DNA from 2 places in the Roseivirga sp. UBA838 genome. Region 2 is predicted to be linked to the other one. Evidence: riboswitches for the same ligand, from Rfam matches in the RefSeq annotation. Region 2 holds a riboswitch; the other holds the start of a gene.
What was found. Region 2 has a riboswitch for thiamine pyrophosphate ahead of B3O12_RS00090 (class I SAM-dependent methyltransferase). Riboswitches for the same ligand answer to the same signal wherever they lie in the genome.

Region 1: linked by a shared signal. The riboswitch ahead of B3O12_RS02485 (TonB-dependent receptor) and the one ahead of B3O12_RS00090 (class I SAM-dependent methyltransferase) in region 2 are both predicted to bind thiamine pyrophosphate.

What each region holds. Positions count from the first base shown of each region.
Region 1 covers NZ_DBHC01000008.1:125,130-137,044, forward strand. Annotated here, with positions in the region: gene B3O12_RS02470 (M56 family metallopeptidase) at 1-1,305, shown strand, start outside; gene B3O12_RS02475 (hypothetical protein) at 1,372-2,019, opposite strand; gene B3O12_RS02480 (ROK family protein) at 2,020-3,018, opposite strand; gene B3O12_RS02485 (TonB-dependent receptor) at 3,313-5,769, opposite strand; TPP riboswitch at 5,820-5,934, opposite strand; gene B3O12_RS02490 (ATP-binding protein) at 6,000-6,509, opposite strand; gene pnuC (nicotinamide riboside transporter PnuC) at 6,506-7,150, opposite strand; gene B3O12_RS02500 (thioredoxin family protein) at 7,162-7,740, shown strand; gene B3O12_RS02505 (aminotransferase class V-fold PLP-dependent enzyme) at 7,730-8,890, shown strand; gene guaB (IMP dehydrogenase) at 8,995-10,464, shown strand; gene B3O12_RS02515 (hypothetical protein) at 10,564-10,977, opposite strand; gene carB (carbamoyl-phosphate synthase large subunit) at 11,175-11,915, shown strand, end outside.
Region 2 covers NZ_DBHC01000003.1:3,745-15,659, reverse strand. Annotated here, with positions in the region: gene bshC (bacillithiol biosynthesis cysteine-adding enzyme BshC) at 1-1,257, opposite strand, end outside; gene rimO (30S ribosomal protein S12 methylthiotransferase RimO) at 1,321-2,634, opposite strand; gene B3O12_RS00145 (hypothetical protein) at 2,750-3,010, opposite strand; gene B3O12_RS00140 (hypothetical protein) at 3,196-4,296, shown strand; gene ftsY (signal recognition particle-docking protein FtsY) at 4,313-5,266, opposite strand; gene B3O12_RS00130 (DUF4295 domain-containing protein) at 5,471-5,626, opposite strand; gene rpmG (50S ribosomal protein L33) at 5,629-5,811, opposite strand; gene B3O12_RS00120 (DJ-1/PfpI family protein) at 5,988-6,677, opposite strand; gene B3O12_RS00115 (carboxymuconolactone decarboxylase family protein) at 6,683-7,120, opposite strand; gene B3O12_RS00110 (Crp/Fnr family transcriptional regulator) at 7,177-7,752, opposite strand; gene B3O12_RS00105 (response regulator) at 7,826-8,242, opposite strand; gene B3O12_RS00100 (sensor histidine kinase) at 8,246-9,307, opposite strand; gene B3O12_RS00095 (GNAT family N-acetyltransferase) at 9,433-9,975, opposite strand; TPP riboswitch at 10,104-10,206, shown strand; gene B3O12_RS00090 (class I SAM-dependent methyltransferase) at 10,262-10,987, shown strand; gene B3O12_RS00085 (AIR synthase-related protein) at 10,987-11,915, shown strand, end outside.

The DNA of each region.
Region 1 (11,915 bases), on a different contig from region 2:
AGACATCCCTCTGTTAAAGCACCATTTTCTTACTGGAGTTGGATTTTTATACCGCAATTTAAGAATTACCCAGCCTCTACCTGGCACATCATACACCAACACGAAAAGGTACATATTCAACAAAAGCACAGTATAGACCTTATGTTTATGAGAGTCTTTCAGGCGCTACTTTGGTATAATCCGGTGGTATACTGGGTTCTCAGAGAATTAAAAACCTTACACGAAGCTCAGGTTGACCATAGGGTGCTAAAGAGTGTGCCTCTTGAGTCTTATGCCGAAACTCTTCTGAAAGTGACACTGCCCGGTTTCGAAGGTGGCGTATCCCATTCATTTGCGCGAATTTCCAGCCTATCTAAACGGATAAAACTTATGAAAACACACAAAACAACCATTCGAAAAACCATTCTGCTAAGTCTTGTTTACGGCCTCCTAGCCTTTGGGTGCCTCACCTGGACTTCTCTTTGGTCTCAAGAAAAGCAAACATCTTTTGAGTTCGATGTTTCTGCAGATACAAGTGCTTCTAAACAAACTAATATCTCAAACTCAAGCCTTCTGGCCAGTCTCTTCGAGTCGGGCTGGATTAACAAACTAACCACTGCTCACGAACGGGTCTTCCTCCTACTCAAATCGGAAAACCCAGACAAAAAAATTGCTTACCGATATTTTAAAGAAAATAACTTCCACCCTTACTTCGAATCATTTAAGCCCGGCTATAATCCCCTTTTCGTGGCTAAGCTTAATGAAGCTCAACAATCAGAACTAATTGGACTCCTGTTAGCAGATACTACCGGAATTACGTTTAACTCTGATAGAACTATCATAAACAAATGGACCTACTCCGATCTTTTTACAGAAAAACAGTTAAAAGACCAAATACTGCCAAACACCAAATACCTGATGATTTATGAGTCAACCCCCGTTTCATTAGAGTATGATGAAAGCAGTATTTTCTCTCCCGAAGAGGTGGATGTGCTACCCCAGGTAATGGGCGGTCTTGAAAACCTGGCTAAAACCATTGCTTTAGAAATTAAACTACCCGAAGGAATCGACCGCTCCAGGCTTCCGAAAACCATCGACTTTGAATTTGTTGTGCAGGGAGGCCAATCTATTTCGCACCTCAACCTGCTGACCGAAATGGCCGGATCAGACAAACGAAACAGGGCCTACTATCTTTTCTTCGGACAGGTTCACGACACTCTGAGAAGTAAGATTGCTTCACTTTATCCCTGGAAACGGGGAGTTAAAGACGGTAAAGAAGTATTGGTTCGGATGAAAATTTCTATTCCTACACGGTACATGATGTAGGATGTTTTGTTTAGTTAAGATTGAAGGGTGCGGCTTATATAGCAGGCACCCTTTGCTATTTCTCTTCTAAAGATACAAATCCGTCTTTATACTTTCAATCAACCAAAAAGGCCTTTGGTTAGACTCTACTCTCGCCTTACCATTTGTAGCACATGTAAGCTCAAAAGGTTCCAGATACATCTCGTTTTCCAGATTCTGATAAAAACCTTCGGTTTTAAAGAAAGTACCTTCTACCACAGGATGTACAGCAACTACATCGCCAATATTGAGCCACTTTTGAAACACTCCACGACTGGAATAAACCCACTTCTGATCATTATAATAAAGTACCGAATCGAACGTATCGGCATACAGTCGAATGGTATCCAGACAAGAACTATTAAAAGCATTGGCCAGCACATTTACCGCATTGTGTCCTAAATCTTTGAGGGCTATAAAAGCAGAAATCAGCAAATCGGCCGAATCGAAAACCAAAAGCTGCAATGGTGACTGGGCTTTGAGAGAAGGCCGTAGTTCTTCTACCTCATTGGGCCTGGCAATTACGGTATCTATTTTCACTCCCCACTTAAGCACAGCCCTTACTGCGTTGGACGTCACCACTACTTTGGGCGACCATTCCAGCAACAATTCAACAAACTCGAAACGCAAGGCTGAAGCATCATCGATCAGCAGCGCGGGTTCTTGCTCATCTCTAACTATGTGGTGAGAAGACATTTATACGACTCTGGCTTGTTGGGGCACACGAATACCTTCGTTGTGAGCAATTTCGCTCCATACCAACGCACTGGCTCCCAACACCGCGGCATTCTTATCCATCAGGTCGGACAACCTAATTTCAATCTTACCCTTGTAGCCAGGATACAGATATTCGTTAAACGATTTTTTGGTAGCCTCAATGAGTATATCGCCTGCCTTGGCTAAGCCTCCAAAAAGGAAAATGGCTTCGGGGCTGGTAACAGCCGCAGCATCGGCCAGCTTCAGCCCCAGTATATCACTGGTATATTCGTAGGCTTCAAGGGCTATAGGATCACCCTCCAGTGCCATTTCCGTAATCTTTTTCGCAGTTAACGACTCGTATGTATATGAACGAAGAGGCGTTTCTACATTGTTGGTAGCCAACAACTTAAACACGGTCCGTTTAATACCGGAAGCCGAGGCGTAGGTTTCTAAACACCCTCGTTTTCCGCAATTACACTCTCTCCCATCTGGATACACGTTGGTATGACCCAATTCACCCGCCAGGCCATCATGGCCATAAATGAGTTTACCCCGGGTTACTAATCCGGATCCCAGCCCAGTCCCCAGAGTTATCACAATAAAGTCGTTCATGTCTTTCGCTCCACCAAACACCTTTTCGCCTATGGCGGCCGCATTGGCATCGTTGGTAAGCACCATGGGCAGGTCAAAGTACTCGCGAAACATCTCTATAAAGGGAACAATGCCCTTCCAGTGAAGATTGGGAGCGTATTCTATGGTACCTTTATAATAATTGCCATTGGGCGCCCCTATTCCTATCCCCATAATTTCTATGGGCTCATTCAGCTTATCCAGGTTTTCCTGAATAGCCTGGCTCAAGGCATCGAGGAAAGGCTTAATTTCCTTGTGGGTATATGTTGGAATGGACCCTTCCATCAGGATATTACCCTCCACATCGCTCAGGCCAAACTTGGTAAAAGTTCCGCCAATATCTATTCCAATGGCTGTCTCTCTCATGACATCACTTTTTCATACCAATCACTACATATTGCGAATTAAGCCAAATTAATGCGTTCGCAAATGCGATGATTTAAAATTAGTACAATATGCAGATTCGCTGTTGATAAGCAGGAAAGGCCGAATGAGTTTTTAGGTAAACGATTGCATAAAAATAATTGGCCCTTACAGAGCTCCGGCACGTCATCAGGCTATCAGCTATCGGCATACTTTGAAACCCTTCGGTTGGCAAAAAAATTCCGGTGACAGTAACCGCTTTCGGGCTACCATCACCGGAAATACAATAGGCTGGACTTAGAAATTAAACCCTACAGAAAAAAGGAAGTTTGTACCAGCCTGTGGGTAGTAATAGTTTTCTCTTACCTCATAGTCAAGACCACCATAATAACCAAAGGTATAGCCATTGGACTCATACTCTACATTGAAAATGTTATTCACTAGCAGGCTTAGATCTATCTGGCGGATGAAGCGAGTAGCCAAGGTGTAGTTGAAGCGAACATCGTTGACAAAAAACGCATCGATTTTACGATTCTCATTAGAGGTATTGTCAAGATACTGATCGCCCACATACTTAGACAACAGACTAACTTCGAACGACTGCGCTGGAGTGAACGTAAGCTGTGCGCCCGCAATAACATTTGGCGAAAAGCTAATGTCGGTATCGTTAAACTGAGTTCTTACCTCATTGAACTCATCGAAGGCCGGCCCGTAGTCATAAATAATTTCTTCGAAGGCCTTAATTTTATTTCGGCTGAGCGTAAGGTTGGCCTGCCACTTGAACCACTCGGCAACTTGCATGCCTCCGGCCAGTTCTACCCCCATGCGGTAGCTGTCCGGCACATTGGTGCGAATACCCGCCCCCACATCGTTCACATCGCCAGTTAGTACAAGCTGGTTCTTGTAATCCATCAAATAATAGTTAACCTCAAAAGCTGCCTTAGCCGTTCTTTTTCTAAAGCCAAACTCTATGTTGTTGAGGGTTTCGTGAGATGGAGCCGTGCCTGGCACAGCATCAATAATATCTGATCGGTTAGGCTCTTTATTACCAACAGCAAAAGAACCATACAGAGCGGTCTGTTCACTTAAGTTGTAGGTAAGACCAAACTTGGGGTTAAAGAAGGTGTAGTTATGGTCGAAGTCTATAGTGCGCAAATCATTATCGGTCCCCTTTCCTCTGTAATGCACCGTTCTTATTTGTGCATCGGCAAACAAGTTGAGTTGTTCAGTAGCCTGCAAGTTTACCTTTAAATAGGTGTTGAAATCTGTTTTATCAGAGCGGCTCTCATACCAGCGATGGCGTATGTCTCCGTTGCTGGCATAGCGCGCCCATATTACTTCGCCAAAATGCAAACCATCATATTCGTTAAATGCTCCACCCAAGGTGGCTTGCACCTTAGAGGCCTCATAGTTCAGGTCGTAGGTAATTCCATAAAAATCATTGTCGAGCCACCTTCTTCTAATCAGATCTGTGGAGCTAATGGTAGAATTACCTACGGTTACTTCTTGCAAGCCATAATCTACCAGATCTTCATCGTCTTTGAACTCCTCAAAAAAACCGGCTCCCCGGGTGTAGTGCAATGCAGTGTTCAGGTTCCAACCTTCGGCCAGATTTTGGCTAAAATGAAGCTGATAATGATCTTGCCCGTAATCGTCTACCTGATTATCGTATAGGTAATAGTTGAATGTTCTACCTGAGTTTCTAAGGTTGGCGGCCTGTTGAGCGTTGTAGCCATTGTTGTCAATAACCTCTTCTATGCCTGCGGCATCGTTTCTCAACCTAGCCTCGGGAGTTCCCCACCAGCTCTGATAGGTTTTCTCATTTCCGGCAAAATGAATTAACTGAAGACTGGTTTTTTTACCGAAATAGCCTCCGGAAACATAGTAAGACTCAAGGTCTGAAGAGGCCCGGTCGATATAGCCATCTGATGCTATACGAGACAATCTCCCTTCAAATGCCCAGTTATTGGCCAATAGTCCGGTTGAGTAAATGGCATTGTATTTTTGCGTATTGTAAGAACCCACGCTGGTGTTTACCTGAGCTTTCGGTACAGAGCTCACTCCATTGGTCAAAAGGTTAATGGATGCGCCAAAAGCTCCGGCTCCGTTGGTCGATGTGCCCACTCCTCTTTGTACTTGTATGGAAGAGGTTGAAGATGCAAAATCGGGCATATTTACCCAATAAACTCCCTGCGATTCTGAGTCGTTTACAGGAATTCCGTTGATGGTAACGTTGATTCGTGTGGGGTCACTTCCTCTCACACGAATGCCTGTATAACCAACACCCGCCCCGGCATCGGAAGTAACTACTACTGAGGGAGTCCAGTTAAGCAAGAAAGGCAAGTCTTGCCCAAGGTTTTGCTTTTCAATTTCCTCAGCTGATACATTGGTAAAGGTGGTAGGCGTTTTTTCATTGGCCCTGGTGCCGGTAACAATTACATCTTGCAACTGTCGGGTGTCTGGCACTAACTCCAACAGAAGCTCTACCGTTCCGTTGACAGTTACTTTTTGCGACAGCTTCACATAACCAATCATAGATACCATGAGTGTGTAATTACCCGATGCAACATTGGGCAACTCAAATTCTCCACTCACATTGGTTACGGTACCCTGCTGTGACGGACTGAGCATAACACCGGCTCCAAAAACAGCTTCTCCCGTGGTGCTGTCTACCACTTTTCCTTTGATGTTGCTTTGAGCATACATCTGTGTGAACATCAGCATTAGAACCGATGCCACGAACAACTTTTTCATTGAATTGATTTTTAATGGTTCAACAATGGCGGCTAGGGGAAGCCAACCTAAAACGTTAGACCACCACGTCCCTGCGTCAGCATTACCTGCATCAGGTTCTATGGGTATAATCTCAGCCTGTATTTCATCCCGAATGAACGGGAAAAGGCACCCCTATTACTGGGCGCAAAAGTAAACTTAGTTTATCAAAAACGAAAAACTATTTTACCCTGACGCAAGCACTGGTTGTGCTATAGGATAGAATTTATTTTTTGAATGGCTGTTTCCAGCCTTTTTTGAAAAGAACCTTGCACTACCTCATATGCTACCCCATACTCTTTCAAGGCCTTTTCATACAAATCGAAAAGCTCAGGACGATTTTCGGGGCTTTCCCGTAGCGGATCCTCTTCATAGGGCACATCGTAGTAGGTGAGCAGGTAATAAGAGGCCTGATTCATGGATAGTTGCTGCAATATCCAAGGGTCGCAATGGCCATATTTAAACTCGCTCCAAATTTTAATAACAAACAGGTCGGTATCTAAAAACAGTAAGTCTTTTACCTGCTTTCTATACTTCCTTTCTTCACGCAACTGTCCTTCAGCAATTGCAATAAGGTCGTTTTGTATATAAGGTCTGTTAAGGTTGGTTAGAAATTCTCTTGAATATTCCGGCACCCAAAGGGTTTTATAGTGTGCGGCCAAAGCTTCAGTAAGAGTAGTTTTTCCTGTACTTTCCGGCCCCACTACGGCAATTGTAATCATTCGCTAATCGGGTTGAGGTGCATACTCTTTTTCCATGCCAGGTAACCGGCCACCGCCATTGAAATATACACCAGATATAAAACAGAGTAGAAATAAAGTTCTTTGTAAAAGTAGATGCCCGTAGCCAGTACGTCTATGGCAAACCAGTAGTACCAGTTGTCCAGTTTTTTTCTGGCCGTAAGCCACATGGCCGTTACGCTCAACATAGAAGTGGCACTATCCCAGTAAGGCAAGCTTGGTGCATCAATTCCTTCGAACCACACCGGCAGCTGCATTAAAAACTGGGCAAAGAGGTAAATAAATAGACCTGAAACAGCGAGGTATGTGAGACCCGAACCAAGCGAAAGTCGGGTAACAGGCAGGGCTTCTTGTTTCTTTTCCTTACCCTTAATCCAGTGTATCCAACCATAGACATTCAGCACCAAAAAGAAAATATGTAGCAACAAGTCGCCATATAATCGCGACTCATAAAAGACAAACAAGGAAATAATGGTGTAGATAATCCCGAACGGCCAGGTCCATATATTCTCCTTAATAAGGTAAACTACGGCCAGAATTCCGGAAACAAAAGCAATGAGGCCCCAAAAGTCAAAAGCTTGAACATTGGCGACAATATCCTGCCAAATCTCGTTTAGGTGCATGGCCCAAAGATATGATTAATTGGTATATTTCGTTGGTTGAAAAAACAAACATGGAAATGCTCAAAGCAATACTGGCCCTGATAGTGATAATGGTAATATTCCCAACGTTTATCACCGCACAAGAAAAAGAATACAATGTAGAGACCGAAAGCGTATCTGAATATGTAGATAAGATTTTGAACGGGCCTATAACCAAAGAAGGCCTGAGCAAAATGCCATACAAAATATGGTTCAACACCAATTACAAAACGTATCTGGTCGATACAGAAACCCTTAAAGACATTAGGAAGAAAAACCTCAAAGGGCTGCGTATTCTGGCTTTTATGGGCACCTGGTGTCATGATAGCAACCGCGAAATACCAAGACTCATTAGAGTTTGTGAAGAATTGGGCATAGCCGACCAGCTGGAATTGTATGGGGTAGATGTAAATAAAAAAAGCCGCTTAGAGAAAGAAAAGAACTGGGACATTAGAAAAACTCCGACCATCATATTCTTGCGCAACGGAGAAGAAATTGGGCGAATTTTGGAGGAACCGGAAGTTTCATTCGAACACTCCATGGAATTAATCATCAACCAAAATGCTAACTAATCAAAAAGAGCTCTTCAGTCTACCGGACGACATCACCTATCTCAACTGCAGCTATATGTCTCCGCAGCTTAAAGCGGTAGCCGAAGTAGGCGTTAGGTCTTTGTATGGCAAAGACGACCCCACCTCTGTAAAACCGGAAGACTTCTTTAATAATACTCGCGCACTCCGCACAGAGTTTGCCAAACTCATCAATGCCCGCTCCGAACAGCAATGTGCCATTGTGCCTTCTGTATCGTATGCACTGGCCAATGTGGCCAAAAACCTGAAAGCCGGTAAGGGAGACAACATTGTATTGGCCGATGAGCAATTCCCCAGCAATGTGTATGCATGGAAAGCGCTGGAAAAAGAAAGAGGAATTACCATTAAGTATATAACAGCGCCTCAACTAAAAACCGGACGTGGCCAAAGCTGGAATGAAAAACTGCTTGAAGCCATTGATACCAACACAAAAATGGTTGCTTGCGGGCATGTGCATTGGGCCGATGGCACCAAATTCGACCTGAAAGCCATTCGCAAAAGAGCCGATGAAGTAGGTGCCATTCTGGTAATAGACGGAACACAGTCCATTGGTGCCCTACCCTTTAATGTACAGGAATTCAAGCCCGATGCCGTAGTTGCAGCAGGCTATAAATGGCTAATGGGGCCCTACGGCTTGGGCGTAGCCTATTTCGGAGAATACTTTAACGAAGGCAGCCCTATAGAAAACAACTGGATGAACAGACTTCATAGTGAGGATTTTCGAAATCTGATTAATTACCAGAATGAATACCAACCCGGTTCAATCCGCTACGAAGTAGGCGAAAGTGCCAATTTCATTCTTACGCCTATGCTCACCAGAGCCATTCGTCAGATCAATGAGTGGGGACCGGCCAACATTCAGGCCTACTGTAAAAACATCACAGCCCCTTATCTCAAAGAATTGAAAGACTTGGGTATTCAGATTGAAGATGAAGCCTTCAGGGGAGAACATCTGTTTGGATTCAGGTTGCCGGAGCATATGAATATGGAAGAGGTAAGGCAACGTTTTGAAATACAAAGAATCTATGTCTCTATTAGAGGAAATTCCATTCGGGTTTCACCACATTTATACAACTCCGAAGCTGATCTGGAAAAATTAGTAGAGACCTTTAAGGTTAAAACTATGGTCTGAACGTGCCAGGCAGAAGATTGAAATTTATTTGTTGAAACATATTTTTTTCAATCCTACAATCTGCGTAATTTTGTCCGGCAAATAAAACCACGTATTTATTTGCTATGCCACTCGATACTGACAAATTCCTTTTTGAAGCACTGACCTATGACGATGTGCTTCTTCTGCCGGGTTACTCCGAAGTTCTTCCAAGAAATACAGTTACCAAAACATGGCTCACCAAGAACATTCAACTGAATATTCCATTGGTGTCGGCTGCTATGGATACTGTTACCGAATACAAGCTGGCCATTGCCATGGCCCTTGAAGGAGGCCTTGGGTTTATTCACAAAAACATGACTGTGGAGCAACAAGCTCTGCAGGTAAGAAAGGTGAAACGTTCTCAGAGTGGAATGATTTTAGACCCCATCACTCTGCACGTAGAAAGCACCGCCAGAGAGGCCGAGCAAATAATGCGTGAGAACAAGATAGGTGGTATTCCTGTGGTAGATGCAGACAAGCTTCTGGTAGGAATAGTTACCAACCGCGACATGCGCTTTATCAAAGACATGACCACCCCGGTCAGAGAAATAATGACCAGCGAAAACCTCATTACAGCCAAAATGGGCATTGGTCTTGACGAGGCTGAAGGGGTATTGGAGAAATACAAAATTGAAAAACTCCCCATTATTGACGAAAAAGGTAAGTTAACAGGACTTATCACCTACAAAGACATTCTTAAAAACCGAAACAGGCCCAACGCTTGTAAAGATGAGTACGGTCGTTTACGTGTGGGAGCGGCTGTTGGAGTTACTCCAGATATTGACGAGCGTATTCAGGCACTGGTCAATGCCGGAGTAGACGTAGTGAGCATAGACACTGCTCATGGGCACTCCAAAGGGGTGATTGATACGGCCAAGCGTATAAAAAAGGCATTTGCCAATTTAGATGTGATAGTAGGAAATATTGCTACAGCCGAAGCGGCAAAAGCCCTTGCCGATGCCGGAGCCGATGCCATTAAGGTGGGAGTAGGCCCGGGTAGTATCTGTACAACCCGTGTAATTGCCGGAGTAGGTATGCCACAACTTTCGGCCGTATATGAGGCCGCCAAAGCAGTGAAAGACGCAGGTATTCCGATTATAGCCGATGGCGGAATACGATACTCTGGCGATGTGGTTAAAGCCATAGCAGCCGGAGCCAACACCATAATGATTGGTTCGCTACTGGCCGGAACCGAAGAAGCTCCGGGCGAAGTAATACTCTACGAAGGCAGAAAATTCAAGTCTTACCGTGGCATGGGCTCTGTAGAAGCCATGGAAGATGGCTCTAAAGACCGTTACTTCCAGGATGCTGAAGACGATATTAAAAAATTGGTGCCTGAAGGTATTGTCGGCAGAGTGCCCTACAAAGGCCTGGTGCAAGAGGTACTTTATCAGATTACAGGAGGCTTGCAGGCCGGCATGGGCTACTGTGGTGCCGCCACAATAGAGGAGCTTCAAAAAGCCAAGTTTGTAAAAATAACCGGAGCAGGAGTGCGAGAAAGCCACCCTCACGATGTGTTCATTACTCGTGAAGCTCCAAACTATAGCCGATAACTCATTTCATACAGCCTGAGAATATTGGGCAAAAAAAGCGAGCGCCTAAAGGTACATGAAACCTCTCAGGCGCTCGCTTTGTGTTTTATGTGGAGGAATTTATTTACTCACACGCTTGCCCGACATAGGGAAAGTATCCTGCCCCATGTAAACAGCTCCATCCATAGTATCTCCATCAAACTGGCACTCAATCTCTGCCACCGTACCCATTACTTCAATACTTCCGGTGAGGTTTCTGTCCTGCACCGTTACGCCATTCATCTCCAGTACTCCAAACTGATCAGTTTCAAGACTGGCAGTGTAGGCTCCCGGGTTACCGCTAATTCGCATAGTACCTGAACTACCACCATCGGGCGTATTGACAAAATACTCCCATACTCCGGTTGGGTCATATACCTTAGCTTTAACAGCCTTTTTGGCCGAAGAATTAGTGGTGGTACCCGATGCAGCACAGCCTGCAAGCACCACAGAAAGCAGAGCAAAGGCACACATTATCTGTATCGATTTTTTCATTTTCATAACCATTGTTTTAGAATATCAGCGCATTGAAAATAGCACAATTTTTCTATAAAAAGAGGCTTTATGCCCTTCAAGAATTGTCTCAGCCAATATATACCACATTAATATCAAGCTGGTTTTGATTGTAAGCATTATGGCCTAACTTTGTGCCAATTTGTACCTAAGTCAACAAGTCGTTCTCTACCTAAAAAATGCCTAAAGACAACAGCATCAAGTCCATCCTAATCATCGGAAGTGGACCTATCATTATCGGACAAGCCTGTGAGTTTGATTATTCAGGATCTCAAGCCGCCAGATCGTTGCGGGAAGAGGGAATAGAAGTAACCCTCATTAACTCTAACCCGGCAACCATTATGACCGACCCGGTTATGGCCGACAACATTTACCTCAAGCCATTAACCAAAAAATCGATCATAGAAATTCTGGAAAAACACCAAATCGATGCAGTGCTACCTACCATGGGTGGTCAAACTGCACTTAACCTGGCCATTGACTGCGACAAAGCAGGGATATGGAAGAAATACGGGGTGCGCATAATTGGTGTAGATATTAATGCCATTGAGACCACGGAAGACCGTGAAAAGTTCAGGCATAAAATGATTGAAATTGGTGTAGACGTTTGCCGCGGAGAAACTGCCACCTCTTTCTTAAAAGGAAAAGAAATTGCTCAGGAAATTGGCTTCCCGCTAGTAATTCGCCCATCATTTACTTTGGGCGGTTATGGTGGCGGATTTGTAGATAATCCCGAAGAATTCAACGAAGCACTGAAAAGAGGTTTAGATGCCTCACCCATTCACGAAGTGCTAGTTGAACAAAGTATTCTGGGCTGGAAAGAATATGAGTTAGAGTTGTTAAGAGACAACCTTGGCAACGTTATCATCATTTGTTCCATCGAAAACTTCGACCCAATGGGGGTACACACCGGAGACTCC
Region 2 (11,915 bases):
TTTTTGCTTTTGCTCGGCAAGATCGAGCTGAAAAGTAGTCTGCTCCCTTACCTTTTCATTGACAAGGCTGTGCTCATCTTTGAACAAGTCTTCCCAGCTGAGTTGAGCTTGTTCAATCTTACGCAAGCTGTTTTTGTCTATTACGGCTGCGAAGTTGCGTGGCATTAAGAGCGGAAAGGTAGTGTTGAACCGATCGAAAACACTTTTTAGCTGAAGCCAATATACAAGCTCACTGGGGCCACCTACATAGGCCAGGTTGGGGAGGAGAAACTCCTGATAAAGAGGCCTGAGGAGCACATTTGGGCTAAACCGCTCCGGGTGATTCTCTACTTCGTCTTCCAGTTGATCAGCACTGAACCGAATGCCTGTGCCCAACACTTCATAGGCACCTTTAGCCTTCACTATCCGTGCCCTGATATTCTCCTTTAGGTAAAACAAGTTGATTTCCCTGGGGAATACCTGGGTAGAGTAACCGATTTTCTCTAGTTGTTCGGTGGTGTGTTGAGCTTCTTTTTGGGGGCTGTGATCAAAAAGGTCGGCAGTTATTACCGGTTTAAAGAGGTGTTTGAGCTGTCGGTCATCGGCATCTACAATCACAAGCCCTTTGTCTCCAAACAGCGCATTGACATAATGCCTTACGGCTGCCGCAAGATTTTTTTTCTGATAGGCTTCAACAAAAAACTGAGGCATGCCAATTACCTGTTCAAAGATGCTGTTCATTTCCTTGAGGTGAAATCGGCCAACGGCTCCCTGCTGATTGGTCTTCCATTCCAGTTTTTTACCGTTGAGTCTGAAGTGCGATATTTCCTCAAAGTCATGGTCTTCGGAGGCCATCCAGTATACCGGTACGAAGTTGTATTCAGGGTAGGTTTGCTTTAGCCTTTGACAGGCATTGATAACGGTAACAATTTTGTATATAAAGTACAGAGGCCCGGTGAAAATATTGAGCTGATGGCCCGTAGTTATAGTAAAGGTTTTTTGATCTTCCAGTGCCTTTATGTTGGCTAGCGTCATTTCAGAGGCCTTAGTATCAGCGTATTGGTCGAAGAGTACTGCAGACACCACCGAGCGGTGTTCTACAGGGAAGTTCCTCTTTTCAATTTGCTGTCTAAGATTGGCTAAAGAAGGTAGGCCGTTATGAAAAGGTTTGAGCTCTTCTTTGTTGGAGATGTAGTCTAAAAAAAACGATGAAAAACTGTTGGTCTTCGAAAATTCTATCGTTGATAGCAGACAGTCAGTCTCGGTTAAAGTGCTCATACTATTGGTTTATGTTGAAGGTAACTGTCTTAGTACGCTTCAAGTTCTAAAAATGTGCAATAACTACAGCAACGGTTCGCCATAAAGGTCAAATTCAGTGGCATCGGTTATTTTAATCTGGGCAAAATCTCCAACTCTCAGGTAATGCTTTTTAGCGTCTATATAAACCTCATTGTCAACTTCGGGAGAGTCATGTTCGGTTCTCCCAATAAAGCTTCCGCTTTCTTTTCTATCGATCAATACTTTAAACGTTTTCCCGATTTTAGCCTGGTTTATTTCATAGGAAATTTGCTCCTGAACCTGCATAACGTGATTGGCTCTTTCTTGTTTCACTTCGTCAGGCACATCATCGGTCATTGAGAAGGCATGGGTGTTTTCTTCGTGCGAATAAGTGAATATGCCCAGCCGGTCGAACCTTGATTTTTCTACAAAGTCTACCATGTCGGCAAAGTCTTCTTCGGTTTCTCCCGGGTGCCCTGCAATAAGGGTGGTTCTTATGGCAATGTCTGGTACTCTTGATCGCATTTCGGCCAGCAAGGCTTCCGTTTTTTCGCGGGTAGTGCCTCTGCGCATTAATTTGAGCATTTTGGTAGAGCCATGCTGAAGAGGAATGTCCAGGTAATTGCAAATGTTCGGGCGTTCGGCCATCACATCCAGCACGTCCATAGGGAAGCCTGTCGGGAATGCATAATGAAGCCTTATCCAATCAATACCCTCCACATCGGAGAGTCGCTGCATTAGTTCTGCCAGATTTCTCTTTTTGTAGAGATCAAGGCCGTAATAAGTAGAATCTTGGGCAATGAGCAAAAGCTCCTTGGTGCCATTTTTGGCCAGGTTTTTAGCTTCGGTAACGAGTTCTTCTATCGGCCTGGACTTGTGCCCACCACGCATTAAAGGTATAGCGCAAAAAGAGCAGGGCCTATCGCAGCCCTCAGCGATTTTCAGATAGGCATAGTGCTTAGAGGTGGTGGTAATTCTATCGCCAAGCAGTTCGTGCTTATAGTCAGCCTTGAACTTCTTTAGCAGAGCGGGCAATTCCATGGTGCCGAAAAAAGCGTCTACCTGAGGAATTTCCTTTTCCAGATCGTCTTTGTAGCGGTGTGAAAGGCAACCTGTTACATAGACCTTCTCTACCAGCCCTTCTTCCTTGGCATCTACATATCGCAGAATCGTGTCAATAGACTCCTGCTTGGCATTATCTATAAAGCCACAGGTATTGATGATGACGATGTTTGCATCGTCCTTTTTAGATTCGTGAGTGGTTCTAATGCCATTTCCCCTCAATTGGGTCAACATAACTTCAGAATCCACCAGGTTTTTAGAACAACCTAGTGTTACAATGTTGACTTTATCTTTCTTCAGCCCCTTAACCTTCATGGTAATCAATGAATTTGGAGGGCAAAGGTAACAAGAATTGGCAAGTTTTAAGTTTTAGGTTTAACGTTCAAAGTTCGGTCACCCAGACATAAAACTTTGAACTTAAAACTTGAAACTAACCTCTTCTCTTTCTGAAAGTAATTGGTACTAACTCATCTGTTGGAAGACCAATTTGATAAAGCTCCCACTCTGAGTCGTACTTAGCCAGAATTTGCCGGATGCAGTCTACTCTGTCATCGCTTGGGTTGTCGCAGTCGGCCCAGTAGAATACTTCTACCCTGTAATTGTAAGAACGCTTTTGGCCGTTGATTTTTACTTCCACTTCAATGTCTTGCTCGCCAGAGATTTGCGGAATTTGTATAGCTATAGCACTCATAAGTTGTTCGTTAATGTACAAATGTTTTCTATCCGTTATTCTTGGAACAAGATGAGTGCCATGAATTTAATGTGTTGAAAATCAAATAATTATGATTTAATACACAAAGGGTTTGACCGATAAAGTGCAGTAAATTGTACGCAAACGTTCAGGAATTTGATATATTCCGAAGTAACACATTCAATATGAAAGCAACGGCATGCTTATTACTTCTTATTACTTTTTCCATTACCATTAGTTGTTCAAACTACTCTTCAAGTAGCATTGTAGAGGAGAAGATAATGGTGGACAGTCTTGTCAGTGAACAATTTCTTGAGAAAGAGATTGGTTTGGCTCCCTTTATAGTAGGCTCATATTTACTCATTAAGCAAGATCAAAATAGGGCTGATAGGGTGGTTTTTACTGTTTACAATTCATCTGATCTTGAGTTTTTAGGTGAGATAGGTGAGCGGGGAAGGGAAGGGCCTGATACATTCTATGGAGCTAGTTACTGGGGTCAATATTTAGAGAGAGATGGAGATTATTTGATTTGGGTAAATGACCCACCAAGGTTTAGGATAAGTCTTATCAATATTACCAAGAGCCTTCAACAAGGCAAGACCATAATTGAAAGAAAAGTGACACATAGACCCGAATATGACTTTATGAATGCACTTTTCGTTGTTGACTCAGTGGGTTTAGTAGGTCATCAACCTGGTTATTATGACGGAACCAATATGGCTCCCTTGGTAATGTTAAAGAACGGTGAAATTAAAGCCTATGGTGAGTATCCCAAAGTCAATAATATACTTGATGAGGAACGATGGAAAAAATGGGCAAACTTTAACAGTGTTTCTCTTTCAATGAAGCCTGACCAATCTCGTTTTGCCGTTGCAATGGATTACTATGATCGGTTAGACATTTTCGACAGAGATGGACAATTTATTATGTCTTACCGAGACCCTGAAAAGTATGCTCTTTACAACTATTCAGACATTATTACACCCTCGAAATCTGTCCCTAGGCAGTACAGGGATTATTATTATGGAACGGCTGCCACGAAAGACTTCTTATTTACACTCTATTATGATGTTTCTGTGGAAAAGTGGGCTGAGTTTCACCCTACCACTATTCGCATTTTTGATTGGGAAGGAAACTTAAAAGCTCAGCTGGCCTGCCCTGATAAACTTTGGAATTTATCTGTAGATGAGGAAAATGGATATCTATATGGAGGTTCCTATCAGCAGGAGACCCTTTTTAGATACAATATTGAGTCTGTGTTGAAAGCGCTAAAGGCTAATCCTTGAAGGCTAATCGATCTGTCTATTTCTTAAAAAGAGAGTCTACAAACTCAGCTTTATTGAAAACCTGTAGATCTTCTACCTTCTCACCAACGCCAATGTACTTCACAGGGATTTTGAATTGGTCTGAGATGCCAATCACTACTCCACCTTTGGCTGTGCCATCGAGCTTGGTAATGGCCAAAGCAGAAACTTCGGTGGCTTTGGTAAATTCTTTGGCCTGAATAAAGGCATTTTGACCAGTAGAGCCATCGAGCACCAACAGAATCTCGTGAGGAGCTTCAGGGATGAATTTCTGCATCACGCGTTTGATCTTCGTCAGCTCGTTCATCAGGTTTACCTTGGTATGAAGCCTTCCGGCAGTGTCTACAATCACAAGGTCGGCACCGGTTTCAACCCCTTGCTTTACGGCATCGAAAGCTACTGCGCTTGGATCAGTATTCATGCCGTGTGCTACCACGGGTACGCCCACTCTTTCGCCCCAAAGCTTTAACTGGTCTACAGCTGCGGCTCTAAAGGTATCGGCAGCACCCAGTACAACAGATTTACCTTTGCTCTTGAATTGAGCGGCTAGTTTGCCAATGGTGGTTGTTTTACCCACACCATTCACACCTACCACCAAAATAACATGTGGTTTGTGGCCTTCAGGTAGTTTGAAGTCGGCAAGATCCTGGGTATTGTTTTCGGCTAGCAGTTCGGCAATTTCTTCGCGCAAAATGCGATCGAGCTCGGTAGTGTTCATGTACTTGTCTCGTGCCACTCGTTCTTCAATGCGCTCAATAATCTTTACGGTAGTTTCTACACCAACATCGCTGGTTATTAGTATTTCTTCCAGCTCATCGAGTACTTCATCGTCTACCTTAGATTTTCCGGCTACGGCACGACCGAGCTTACTAAATAAGCTTTCTTTAGTCTTTTCGAGTCCCTGATCGAGCTTCTCTTTTTTCTCTTTAGAAAATAAACCGAATAGTGCCATAACAGTAAGGTTTGATGAAGTTATCTTATATAAGCCTATATAGCTAAAGTACGTTCCCGAAATTATTTCGGAATATATTCTCCCGTATACAAAGATTCTGAAACTAGCTTGTTTGCCGACAAAAGCAGGTTCAGAATGACGAAAAGAATAGTAAACAAAAAAGTCCCTTAACGGGACTTTAATATAATTGATAAATGCAATTTCTTATTTATCGGCTAAAACAGATTTAACCATATCTTCAGTAACCATCTCTTCTTTAAAGGTATATGCACCAGTTTTAGGAGATTTTACTGCTTTGATCACTTTGGCGTATTTTACACCACCTTCTTTCTTTAGGGTTGCAACTACTTTCTTAGCCATGATTACTTAATTTCTTTGTGAACGGTATGTTTCTTCAAAATTGGATTGTATTTCTTCAACTCCAATCTTTCAGTTGTGTTCTTTCTGTTCTTGGTGGTGATGTATCTAGATGTTCCTGGCATGCCGCTTTCTTTGTGCTCTGTGCACTCTAATATCACCTGAACTCTATTGCCTTTCTTAGCCATTTCTCTATGCTTTCAAAATTCGGACTGCAAATATAGGGAAGTGATTCTGATATTAAAACCTAAGAATCAAAAAATCTTTAAAATAAATACACTGTCTTTCAGGTAGATGACCCTGCCACACTACCCAAATGTTGGCTGCTAATTTGGCCATGGAATTCGAATATATGAAATTCTGCTTACTCCCACATTTTCAGTCGGTTTAGGTATAAATAGGACTCTACAAAATGGCGGTGTTCTTGCGTTGTCATTTTTTCCAGAAGTTCTAAAGACGACACGTAAGTGGCCAGATTGCCGTTTGAAGATGAAAATTTTCCATCTTCAATATAGGTTACAAGGCTGTCGTTCTGAACCAGCAGTTTGGGGTAGTCTTTCTGTAATTGTTCTCCTCCGCCAATCCAGGTTACTATTTTCTTTCCATTGGCAATGCCAGACGCTCCTATGAGCTGAGCTCCCGCACAATTGCTTACCGTGTAGGTGGTTTCTTCATTTTTGGCTCTTATAAACTCCAGAAGTGTTTGGTTGCGCACCATAGACCACATATCGTAGGCACTGGGCACAAAGAGCACGTTGAGAGAGGGCGCAGTGGCAAAAGTATAGTCGGGTATTATGGTTAGTCCCTCTTCGGTGGTTATCGGTTCGGGAGTTTGGGCAATGGTGACGACATTGAACAGCGGTGTGCCATCTTGATCGGGTTTGGAAAAAACATCCATTGGAGCGGTGACCTCTGTCATTAGTACTCCTTCAAAAATGAGTAGCCCTATGATGGGTAACTCATTGTTGAAAGATTTAGAGGGCAGGTTTTTGTGATCCTGGCAACTGATTAGGCCACAAAAGATAGTTAGTATGAGTAGGCTGGTCTTTTTCATAGTGCTCAATTGATGGGTTTGTGAGTGCTAACGGCTATTCTGTTCCAGCCATTAATGGCCACAACAGTCATAATTACCTGAGCCAGGTAGTTTTCGCCAAGAGTGGCGACAGCTTCATTATAGGTTTCTGTGCTTAGGCCTCCTTTATGTATTAAGGTTACCTCTTCGGTAATTTTCAACACAATGCGCTCTTCCGGTGTAAAAAGTGTGGTTTCTTGCCAGGCATTTAAGAGAAAAAGCCTCCTGGCAGTTTCACCATCTTTAAGAGCCTCTTTGCTGTGCATGTCTATGCAAAATGCGCAGCCGTTAATTTGCGATGCCCGCATTTTAATCAGGTGAACCATTTTGCCGGAAATTCCACAGTTTTTTATATAGTTCTCCAGGGCAAACATGCCTTCATAGCTCTTTGGCTCAACTTCTTCAATCTGAATTCTCTTGTTCATTTGCTTTTGTTTTGAGCAAATGTATAGGCCCTGCGAACCAAAAAACTTGAACTGGTTTAAGAAAGCTTCTCCGCCCTTATTTTGCTTAAATACTCCGGGGTAAGGCCCAGGTAGGTGGCAACCATATACTGAGGCACCCTATTGACAAACTCAGGAAAGTCTCTTCTAAAGTGATTAAATATTTCCTTTTTCGAATAGTCGAAAACATATTTGGTGCGAACTACAGAGGCTCCGTAGGCAATTTCGTATACGTTGCGAAAATATACTTCCAGTAAAGGATGGGCCCGGAGGAGCTGTTGGTAGTTGGCGTAAGAGATATGCCATAATTCGCTGGGTTCAATAGCCTGAATGCTTAGATCTGTATTCTTCTGGTGGTGAAAGGCCAGAAAATCAGTAATCCACCAATCTTCAATGGCAAACATAATGGTCTTTTCTACTCCTTGGCGATCGGTAAAAAAGGCATGCACACATCCTTTTGCTACAAAAAAGAGGTGATCGCAGAGGTGGCCTGAGTGGGTTAAATTCTCTTTCTTTTCTGTAGTTATGGGATCGAAATAGCCCAAGATCTGGCCGAACTCTTCTTGAGAAATACCCACAAATCTATTGATGTGCCGGAATAAGGAGTCTTGCATACAACAGTGGCTTTGGCAGTTGCTCCTGCCGTAAATTAATGCTTTAGGCTTTGTAAAGGTAACTGAAAGTCTACTAAAGCCGGTCTTTAAAATGCTTTAGCAGCAGGTTGTTCACCATTTCTTTGGTTAGGGGTTTACTCATAAAGGTTTTTATGTTCTCAATATCCTCTGCCCTGTGTTTGTCGTCCGGGTTTAGAGAGGTGGTGAGCATTACTACAATTACATTGCCTTTGTATTTGGGGTCCAGCTTGTCATACTCCTCAATAAACTCCCAGCCGTTCATGCCGGGCATGTTAATGTCCAGAAAGATAAGATCGGGCTGAGGATGCTCTCCGCCTACTTTGGAGGTGAGGTAGTCTAAAGCGGCCTGCCCACTTTCAACAGCTACTATATGGTTGGTGCATCCTATTTGATTGATGACGCGCTGATGAAAGAAGTTGTCAGATTCGCTGTCATCGATGAGCAAAATAGAGTTGAGTATGGGCTTCATGGGTCATAGTTTTGGTAAATAAAAATAGAAAGTGCTGCCCTGGTCAGGCTCAGATTCAACCCAGATTCTGCCCTTGTGCACCTCAGCTATCTTGCGGCAATGGGCCAGGCCAATGCCGGTGCCTTCATAAGCTTCTCTGGAATGAATACGTTGAAAAATGGTGAAGATCTTTTCCTGGTGTTTTTTAGATATACCAATACCATTGTCTTGTATGGCAAAGACCCATCCGTTGTCTTCTTTTGCAGTAATTTGAATTTGCGGGGCTACCTCCTTTTTTCTGAACTTAATAGCATTGCTAATGAGGTTTTGAAATAGAAGCCGAAGTTCTGTTTGGTAACCTCTTACCTCGGGCAGCTCACCCAAAACCAGGGTGGTGTGGGTAGATTCCAGTACCGAAGAAAGATCTTTCTGAATATGAACCAGAAGACTATGGCAGTCTACCATGGTAAGCTGCCTTTCCTGACCTATTCGGCTGTAGTCCAGTAAGTCCTTTACCAGTTGTCGCATTCTGGTAGCCGACTCGCTAATGAATTTCAGGCTTTTTTTGCCTGTATCGTCTAGCTTGGTGCCGTAGTCTTCAACCAGAATTTTAGTGAAGTTAGTAACGGTGCGCAGTGGTTCTTGCAGGTCGTGAGAGGCCACATAGGTAAACTGTTCCAGCTCTTTGTTTTTGTGGGCCAGTTCCCGGTTGTGCTTTTGTACTTGTAAACTTAACCGAGAGTGCCGTATTCCAATAATGTACATAACCCATATGGCCAGCGTAGAAATGCCACGGTTTGCAAAGGCCATCCATGTGGTTTGGTTGTTGATGGTAATAAGCGGGATTAACCAAATAAGTATTGAGATGAGTATAGAGAAATAAAGTAGTGTTTTAGGCTTTTGGCTTAATATGACTGCCATTGAACAGACATACAATATACCCACGGCTACTCCAAGAGGAATGATAAGATCTACGGCAAATACTACAAGAATCATGAACAAGCTAAGCTGAACCTCCCGGGTTGGTCCTGAAGACTTTCCGGGCCCCAACAGGGTACTGCTTTGCAAGTTGTATTGAGTAATCATGTTGCACCTATGTTTCTATTAAATATAGAAAATTAAATAGATTTACGACACTAATCGCGCTAAGTTACAAATGAGGGTTTTGTAAGCTGCCTGGGGTCGTTGAGCAGGAGTCTATTTTTAAGGAGTTAATTCTCTCTCCATTTGAGCCAGTCGTTGCGCAATATTCGGTACACAAAGTTCAGTTTGGGCGCTTCACCATAGTAGGCTACCTCAAGTTCATCGATCTTTTTTGCCCCCAGTTTTTCAATAGAAGATTGCGATCTAAAGTTTTGTGCACCAATGTGAAAATCGACCCGGCTGATATGTTCAAATAAGTAGTCCAGCATCAGGGTTTTAGTGGCATGGTTATATCCCTTTCCCCACCTGTTTTTAGCAAAAAAGGTATAGCCTATAAGTATGCTGTTCTGCTTCGCATTGTAATCGTATAGTCTGGTGCTTCCAATAACATCACCCGTTTGGCTATCTATAATTTTAAAAGCCCCTTTGCTTTCTATGGCTCCCTTAAAAAAGTTTTCGAACACCGGCTTCTGCCATCGGTTTTGGTTAGGGTGTTGTTTCCAAAGCTCCGGGTCGGAGGCTACTGCATAAAGAGCGTCAAAGTCGGAAGGAAGTAATGGTTCCAGGCGCACTTTTTCATTGGCCAAAGAGGGTTGCAGGCTAAAAGTCATGAGCTAAAGATAATCAGGCTTGGCCATATACAATGTAGCTCTCCGGGTGTGGCTGTTATAAAATATTTTCCGGAAAAGAGGAGCAGCGTTTTGCAAACTGCTACCGCTGTATACCTTTGCATTAGTTAATGTTACAACCGGGGTGTTGTGTCGGAAATTCGGCACGGCTGAGATTATACCCGCTAACCTGATCTGGATAATGCCAGCGTAGGGAATTGTAATGATGTCCATTATCATTATCCTTCTGTTTTTCAGGCATTCATCCGATCAACAATACTGTTGATCAATGAGTAATATTGAAAAAAAGCAAAAATTCGATGTAGCCACCGGTGAGTTGCGCAACTGGCAGGGGCGTAAGGAGTGGTTCTTCAATCGCGATGACACCGATCATTACGAAATGTACTACGAAGGCCCTTATAAAAGGCAAGAGGTGTGGCAAAAGAAAACCCTGGAAAACCTGATAAAAAGCGATTCAAGGGTGAAAACCCTTCTTGAGTTTGGCTGTGGTACCACGCGTTTTACCCGGTGGTGGAAAGAAATAGGTATAGAGGCCACAGGGGGAGATATTTCACCATTTATGCTGGGGCAAGGGGTGCATCTCTTTGATGGCGACCTGGTGTTGGCCGACTCGCACCATATGCCCTTCAAAGATCATAGTTTCGATGCCCTGGCCTTCGTTACCACATTTGAGTATTACAAAGACCCTGTGAAAGTAATTCGCGAAGCCGTTAGGGTAGGGAAGTACGGAATCATATTTGGTATGATGAACCGCAACACGCCCAAGCTTGTGAGGAGGCGTGTGCAGCAGGTTTTTGGCAGAAACAACTACTATGTTACGGCTCATTTCTACACGCCTTCCAGTCTTAAAGAACTTATTGATGAAGCATTGTTCGACAGAGATTATAGCATAAAGTGGCAGGCTACCGGGCTGCCCAAGTGGTTTCCGGTGCAGCAGTGGCACCAGCCTTATGGCGACTTTTTTGGTCTTCATGTTCAACTCAATGATGTGTGATGGCGGCATTCGTAGATGAGAGTGGAAAGGTAGATGAACAGGTTTTCAAGTCGGAACTGTTTCCTTATACCGGTGCGGCTAGCCAACGAGTTATTCAAGGGCCACAGTTTGGTGTAGATACCGCAATAATAGACTTGGGTAATGGTTTGGCTATGGCCACCTCCAGCGATCCGCTATCGTGGATACCCTCCATGGGGGCAAAAGCCTCGGCCTGGCTTTCTGTGCATTTGCTGGCCAACGATATGAGTACAACCGGCCATGCTCCGCAGTTCGCTCAGTTTGTCCTTAACCTGCCTACAGCCATGGGGTTATCAGCCTTTCAGGACTATTGGCGACATATCCATGAGCTTTGCGAGCAAATGGGGGTGGCCATTACAGGGGGGCATACCGGGCAAATTGAAGGACAAAACTCTACCATAGCAGGAGGAGGAACTATGTTTCTTACAGCTCCCCGCGACCAGATTCTTAGCAGCAATGGTGCGCAGCCTGGCGATAGCATTATACTCACTAAAAGCATGGCACTTTCCTCTACGGCCATTTTGGCCATGGCCTTTCCTGAAAGTGTGAGCCGGCATTGCGGCACGGAGGTGCAGCAGCAGGCTGAATCAAATTTTTGGAATCTTTCGGTGCTCAAAGAGGCGCGGTTGGCCGCTCAAACCCTGGGAATACAAAAAGGGCTACAGGCCATGCACGATGTAACGGAAGGGGGAGTGTTGGGGGCAATAGCCGAAATGGCCGGAGCATCCAAGTGTGGTGTAGACCTGCTGGGAGAGGCTTTGCCACTAAAGCCTGAAGTAGATGCAGTGGCTCGGTTGTTTGAGATTGACCCGAGACTTTCCATTGGAGCGGGAGCTATGGCCATGGCGGTTAAATCCGGCTGCGAAGCGCAACTTATTAAAGCTCTCGAGCAGGAAGGTATTCCGTCTGC